DNA from 2 places in the Actinokineospora sp. genome. Region 1 is predicted to be linked to the other one. Evidence: predicted binding sites of a transcription regulator. Region 1 holds the regulator's gene; the other holds the start of a gene.
The links. The regulator LexA, encoded in region 1, represses DNA repair genes until DNA is damaged. The targets are predictions, from matches to a motif close to CGAACACGTGTTCG.
Positions count from the first base shown of each region.

Region 2: the regulator LexA is predicted to act here: its motif matches at 1,926-1,939, upstream of ACT4N7_RS18325 (DNA-processing protein DprA).

Region 1 covers NZ_JBQTHF010000024.1:83,705-87,110, reverse strand. Annotated here, with positions in the region: gene ACT4N7_RS09035 (LysM peptidoglycan-binding domain-containing protein) at 112-582, opposite strand; gene lexA (transcriptional repressor LexA) at 858-1,553, shown strand; gene ACT4N7_RS09025 (hypothetical protein) at 1,560-2,585, opposite strand; gene hflX (GTPase HflX) at 2,719-3,406, opposite strand, start outside.
Region 2 covers NZ_JBQTHF010000053.1:26,353-29,758, forward strand. Annotated here, with positions in the region: gene ACT4N7_RS18310 (sensor histidine kinase) at 1-964, opposite strand, end outside; gene ACT4N7_RS18315 (hypothetical protein) at 1,157-1,360, shown strand; gene ACT4N7_RS18320 (nucleotide pyrophosphohydrolase) at 1,440-1,799, shown strand; gene ACT4N7_RS18325 (DNA-processing protein DprA) at 1,974-2,951, shown strand; gene ACT4N7_RS18330 (hypothetical protein) at 2,954-3,406, shown strand, end outside.

The DNA of each region.
Region 1 (3,406 bases):
GACAGCAGGCGTGATCCACACCACGCGTCCGGCACCGACACGGACGCCTTCGCGACACCGTCCCCACGAACGGCACGCGGCACTACGAGTGGTCGCCTCGCGGCGGCCGGGTCAGCGTAAGAACGGCACCGTCAGCGGCTGTCCGACCGCGACGTCGGAACCGGTGAGCGAGTTCAACTCGCGGATCTTGGCCACGACGGCCTCGATGTCGCTCCCGGGCGCCATCCGCCCGGCCAACTCCGACAGACTCTCCCCCGGCGCGACACGCACCACCGTGGTCGCCTCCGGGACGTCGGCACCGCCCGCCACCGAACCCGCGAACGCGCCGAGCCCGTAGACCGCCAGCGCCACCACCGCCGCGATCCCGACGAGGACGGCGATCGGCGCAGGCGCGCGGCGGGGCGCGCAATCCGGCCTGGCGACGACGTGCGGCGCGCCCGCCACCCGCGGCCGACCGGGTGGCCCGAGCCTGCCCCGCCCGGTCCGGCGAACCGGGCGCAGCGCGGGCCTCGGCGGCGCCACCACGTGCGAAGACCTGCCCGCGACCCGCTCGGCCGACCCGGATGTCAGCAGTGCCGTCATCGCAACCTCCTCGAACTACCGTTCGATCGAACGTCCGTGCGAATGTGTACCACCTGGCACCGACAAAATCGAGAGTTCCCCGGCGTGTCGCTCGAACAGGTGTTTGATCTCCCCAGGTCGGCGGGCTACCGTCGACCCCGGAGATGATCGACGTGGATCCATCACCGGGGCGCCAGTGGCCGCCCCGGGTTCGTACGGGAGGCAGCGCAGTGGCAGGCACGAGTGGTCGGAAGCCCGCAGGGGCACCGAAGAGGAAGCCCCTTGCGGGCGGCAACGTGCGCAGTTTCCCCGAGCTGGACCAGACCCCGGACGGCGCCGAGCTGCCGCTGCGGCAGCGGCAGGTGCTGGAGGTCATCCGGTCCTGGGTGCAGCGCTTCGGCTATCCGCCCAGCGTCCGGGAGATCGGCGAGGCGGTGGGCCTGACGTCCACCTCGTCGGTGGCCTACCAGCTCCGCGCCCTGGAGGAGAAGGGCTACCTGCGCCGCGATCCGAACCGGCCGCGCGCGATCGGCGTGCTCCCCGCCGACGCGACACCCGCGCAACTGCGCGGCGAGCGGATCACCCCGGTGATCATCGAGCAGGACGACCAGGGGCCCAAGCCGACCTACGTGCCGGTGCTCGGCCGGATCGCCGCCGGTGGCCCGATCCTGGCCGAACAGGCCATCGAGGACGTGTTCCCGCTGCCGAAGGAGATCGTCGGCGAGGGTTCGCTGTTCATGCTCAAGGTCGCGGGCGACTCGATGATCGACGCCGCCATCGCCAACGACGACTGGGTCGTGGTGCGCCAGCAGCCCACCGCCGACAACGGCGAGATCGTCGCCGCGATGATCGACGGCGAGGCCACGGTGAAGACGTTCAAGCGCCGCGACGGCCACGTCTGGCTGCTGCCGCACAACGAGGCGTACGAGCCGATCCCGGCCGACGACGCGACCATCCTTGGCAAGGTCGTGGCGGTGTTGCGCAGGCTCTGAGCGGTCTCAGGCGCGCTTGCGCGCGCGACGGTGCATGAGCCACAGCGTCCCGCCGACGGCTACGGCGGTGAACCCGATCGCGGGCAGGGTCGCGAGCCCGCCACCGTCAGCCGGGGCAGGCGCCGCCGCGCCGCCGGAGCGGTCCGCGGTGTCGGCCGGAGCGGGCTCGGACCTCGCCGGGGCCAGCGCCGTCGCGCCGGGCACCACCCGGATGGGCTCGCCGACGCCCTCGGATGCGGACACGAGCGTGCCGTCCGGTTCGAGCGCGATGGCCTCGCCCTGCTGCTCCCCCGGCAGCGGGACCCTGGCGGGCTCCCGCTTGAGCGCGGCCAGGACGTCGCCGTCCGGCGCGGCGTAGAGGTACGCGTCGGTGTAGGTGCGCAGCGCGACGACAGTGCCGTCCGGGCTCACCGCGCCGCCGGTAACCAACACCGAGCCGACGATCGGGGGAACGGGCCCGCCCTGGGTGTCGGTGCTGCTCAACTGCACTGAGCCGACGTTCTCCAACATCGTCGGCCCTGGGCTCACCAGGGCTGCGATAGGCCGGTAGATGTCCGCGCGGCCGAGCGGGTTCTTGGTGACCAGGTACGGCGTGCCGGTCCGGTCGAGCAGCAGCGCCTCGGTGTCGTGTGGACCGTCGGGATAGGTCAGTCGGTACAGCGTGGTCTTCCCGGCGGGCGTGAGCGCGATCAGCGCGACCGTGGTGCGCTTCTTGTCGTTGTCGCCGACGTCGGCCAGCCAGAACGTCCCGTCGGCCGCGCGGGCGAGGTCCTCGACGTCGAACGGGTCGGTCGGCCCGCTGATCACACGCTCGACCACGCACGCCTTGGTCAGCACGAACACGCTCGACTTGGTGCCGCCGTCGTTCACCGCGTACCACCGGTCCCCGTCGGCGACCAGGCCCGACAGCTCGCCGAGCCGCTTGTCCGCCGTGACGCACTTGTCCGACGGGGCCTGCGGCTGCGCCACCGCACCCGCGGCACCGAACCCCACCAACCCCGCGACGAGCGCGGCGGTCACCAACGCCCGCACTGCCACCTCCCACTCCAGCGACTCCCACCCACGGTAGCCGTCGGGAAGTCCACGCAATGCAGGACGTGTCCGACCGCGCCGGGTTCACCCGGACGTGCCGAAGACCCCGGCGAACCGGGGCCTTCGGCGCGGTCTACGCGGAGCTGCCGTTGGCGGTGAAGCCCGCCAGCACCCCCGCGAGGTCGACATTGACCCGAGCCCGGAGCTGGGTGCCCGCCTCGGTGTGCTCCTCGGTCAGCACCTCGCCCTCGCGGTACACCCTGGCCACCAGCTCGCCGCGCGCGTACGGGACGAGTACGTCGACCTCGTGGTCGGGGCGCGGCAGCAGTTCGGCCATCCGCTCACGCAGCTCGGGCATGCCCGCACCCGTGTGCGCGGAGACGAACACCGCGCCGGGCAACAGGTGGCGCAGCCGGGCCAGCGCGAACTCGCTGGTCGCGTCGACCTTGTTGACCACCACCAGCTCGGGCGGCATCCGCAGGTCGCGGCGCTCGCCGATGTCGTTGAGCACCTCGCGCACGGCCGTCACCTGCCACTCGGGCATCGGGTCGGCGCCGTCGACCACGTGCACGACCAGATCGGCGTCGGCGACCTCGTCCAATGTGGACCGGAACGCCTCGACGAGCTGGTGCGGCAGGTGGCGCACGAACCCGACCGTGTCGGTCAGCGTGTAGACGTGGCCTTCCGGCGTCTCGGTGCGCCGGGTCGTCGCGTCGAGGGTGGCGAACAGCGAGTCCTCGACGAGGACGCCCGCGCCGGTGAGCGCGTTGAGCAGGCTCGACTTGCCCGCGTTGGTGTAGCCGGCGATGGCCACGCTCGGG
Region 2 (3,406 bases), on a different contig from region 1:
ACTCGCGCAGCTCGCTCGGCCTGCCGCCCACGAACGCCGTCATCGCGACCGCGAGCAGGTCGGCGCCGACCAGCGCGCCGACGCTGATCGCGGCCTGCTGCCGGTCGGCGTAGCGCACGACGTAGGCCACCAGCGCCATGTGCGCGGCGGCCATCGTCAGCGGCGCGGGGAACACCGAGAAGGTGCCCATCACCAGCCCGAGCGGGGCCAGGGTCAGCGCGGCCACCGCGGCAACGACCGCCGCGGTGATCGTCCAGCGGACAGCCGCGCGGGGACCGAGGAACGCGCAGCCCGCCGTCGCCAACGCGGCCACCACCGGCACCAGCGCGAACAACGCCCGCGCGTCGCGGAACTGGAAGTAGTCGACCGCGGCCACCAGGTCGATGAAGAACAGGAAGGTGAGCGCCGCGCCGAGCGGCCACTGCCCGCGCAGGAACTCGCGCGTCGGCTGGTCGAGCCGCTGTTCGCTCGACATCCGCAACAGGACGCCGAGCGCGACCGCGCCGCTCACCACGACCAGCCCGGTCAACAGGGTGTAGACCAGCCCCCGGTCCACCATCGTGCCGAGCCGCGGCGCCCGGATGGCCATCGAGCCCACCGCGGCCAGCACGAGTGCGGTCGCGCACCCGGCGGCCACCCAGCGCCCGCACCGCCACACCACGATGACCACCAAAGCCGCACCCGCCAGCCCCTCGGTCAGCATCAGGTAATCGATCCCGGGGAACCCCCGGTCGACGGCGCCCACCCCGCGCAACAGCGCCGACGTGCCCAGCACCGCGGCCACCCCGGCGAGCGCGCCCACCACCGGCAGCCGCAGCGCGAGGAACACGCACGCGATCAGCGGCAGCGGCAGCGCGGCGGCCAGCACGTCGCCGCCGCCCAGCCCGAACACGAGCAGGTCGAACAGGTAGGCCAGGGCGAGCAGGCCCGCCAACCAGCGGCGCGCGGTTGCTTGGGAGTCCATGGCGGAGAACCTAGGGCCGCGCGCCCGCCCCCGCCTCGGCCGAGTGGCGCGCGCGGGTCGGCCGATCGGCCACTGCCCGCCGCCCCAGCGCGGGCCGGTCGGCCACCGTGTCCCACCCGTCCGACCGATCCGCCGGACCCGGTCTCGGCGAGAGGCTGTGAGCAGCGAAACAACACCTGGAGGTGCTCGAAGATGGTGACCGCGGTGCTCGTCTGGATCGGGATCGTGCTGGGGCTCGGCCTGCTGCTGGTGATGGCCATCGGCCCGGTGATCGTCGACCTCGACGCCAAGCTCTACGAACGCAAGCACAACCGCACCCGGGCGGCCCGCCAGGCCGAGGTCGGCGCCGCCGAGGACGCCCGCGCGGCCCGCCGCCGCCCGATGCCCGCGGTCTAGCCGGGTTGGCAGAACCCCCGGCAAAGTCTGCGAGACTGACCCGGTGGATCGTGCCGCGCACCAAGCCGACATCGGACCGATGACCCTGGCGGAGCTGACCGCCCGCCAACGCGCCTTCGTCGAGGCCCGTGACTGGGGCCCGTTCCACACCCCGAAGAACCTGGTGATGGCCCTGACCGGCGAGGTCGGCGAACTGACCGAGCTGTTCCAGTGGCTCACCCCGGACCAGGCCGCCGCCGCGTCGACCGACCCGGTCACCGGCCCCAAGATCGCCGACGAACTGGCCGACGTCCTCCTCTACCTGATCCGCCTGGCCGACGTCCTCGACGTCGACCTCATCGCGGCCGCCAACGCCAAGATCGACCGCAACGAGGTCCGCTTTCCGGTGTCCGCGGGCCCATCGGGCTTGCGCAGACTCCCCACCGAGAGCCCCGAATAACCGTCGCGCCCGAATGGCAGGCAAGGTGCCGTCGAGAGGTGCGACTCGCGGGTGACCAGATGCCACGCACCTGCAACGTCGCGGTGTTGCCTGAAGGGCCATCTCAGGGTGATGATAGTGCATGATAGAACATATGTTCGAGCATGACTGACGGGAGGAGATGGCGAAGGGGCGATGACCAACGAGACGGTGGCCGATCCGTTCGGCGGGGCTGATCGAGAGATCCGCCCCGCCGGCTCTAAAGTGTCCGGCATGGCCCGGTGGGACGACGAGGAGCGAGCGGCGCTGGTCGCACTCCTGCGGGTGCGCCCGTCTGGGTTGTCCTGGTCCGAGGTCGCCGCGGAGGTCGCGGGTACGGACAGTGCTCGGATGATCTGGGACCAGCGGTGTCCGCCGGATCTGTTCACCTCCGACGATGTCATAGTCCAAGCGCGACGCGACATCATCGCGTGGAATGACGGGGACTATCGGTTCCTCACCTTTGCTGATCACGACTACCCGGTGCAGTTGCGCGAAGTCCACCAGTTTCCGCCGGTCATCTTCGCGCGTGGGACTTTGCGTGCCGATGATGTCGGCGTCTGCGTCGTGGGCGCACGCACGGCCTCGTCCACTGGATTGTCGAACGCCGCGCAGATCGCGCGATTGCTCGTCGAGCGGGACCTCACGGTCATCTCGGGTTTGGCTGCCGGGCTCGACACAGCGGCGCATGTGTCGGCACTGGACCACGGCGGACGGACGGTCGCCGTCATCGGCACCGGAATCGAGCGGCACTATCCGGCCGCGAACCGTGACCTGCAGAATCGAATTGCGACGAATGGACTTGTCCTCTCCCAGTTCTGGCCGGATGCGCCGCCGACGAAGTCGAGTTTCCCGATGCGGAACGCCACGATGAGCGCGTACGGGCGAGCGACGGTAATTGTCGAGGCAGGCGAGAAGAGCGGTGCCCGGATCCAAGCCCGAACAGCAGTCGCACACGGGAGGCCGGTTATCCTGATGGACTCCGTCGCCTTGGGCACCCAATGGGGACGAGCTTTGCACGGGCAGCCGGGTGTGCTGGTTGCATCGACACCGGCGGACGTAGTGGGCCATGTCGACTCGATTATTCGGCACGACCAGGAGTTCGCTCGCCTACTGGCATCGGCGCGCGGGTAGTCATGAACACGGTGGCGGTCCAGCTCCAACAGATGCTGCGGCAGCGGGTTGGCGCATTCTTTCGCAACACCATCCGGGTCGACGGCGAGACCTGTGCTGTGTGCACGGGGCCTGCCGCCGGAGCATTGTGTCCGAAATGTCGAGAGCACGCCGCCGGGTTCGCTGACCGATTAGCCGACGTGGTCGTCATCCTGACTTACGTCCGTGGGCGGACAGTCGGATCGATACATCAGTCCGCCCACACGGTTGTAACCTACAAGCGGCAGCAACCTCAGCCGGCACCGAAGTGCGCGAAAGACATGGCGATGATGATCGGCGTTGCCGAGGCTCTGCACGGCCGATGCATTGCCAGGGCCGCAGGAGAGCCGTGGTCAGCGGTGACCTTCGTGCCGTCGGACAAACGCCCGGGAGCCACGCATCCGTTGGCGGCATTGGCTCGTCAGATCCAAACGAAC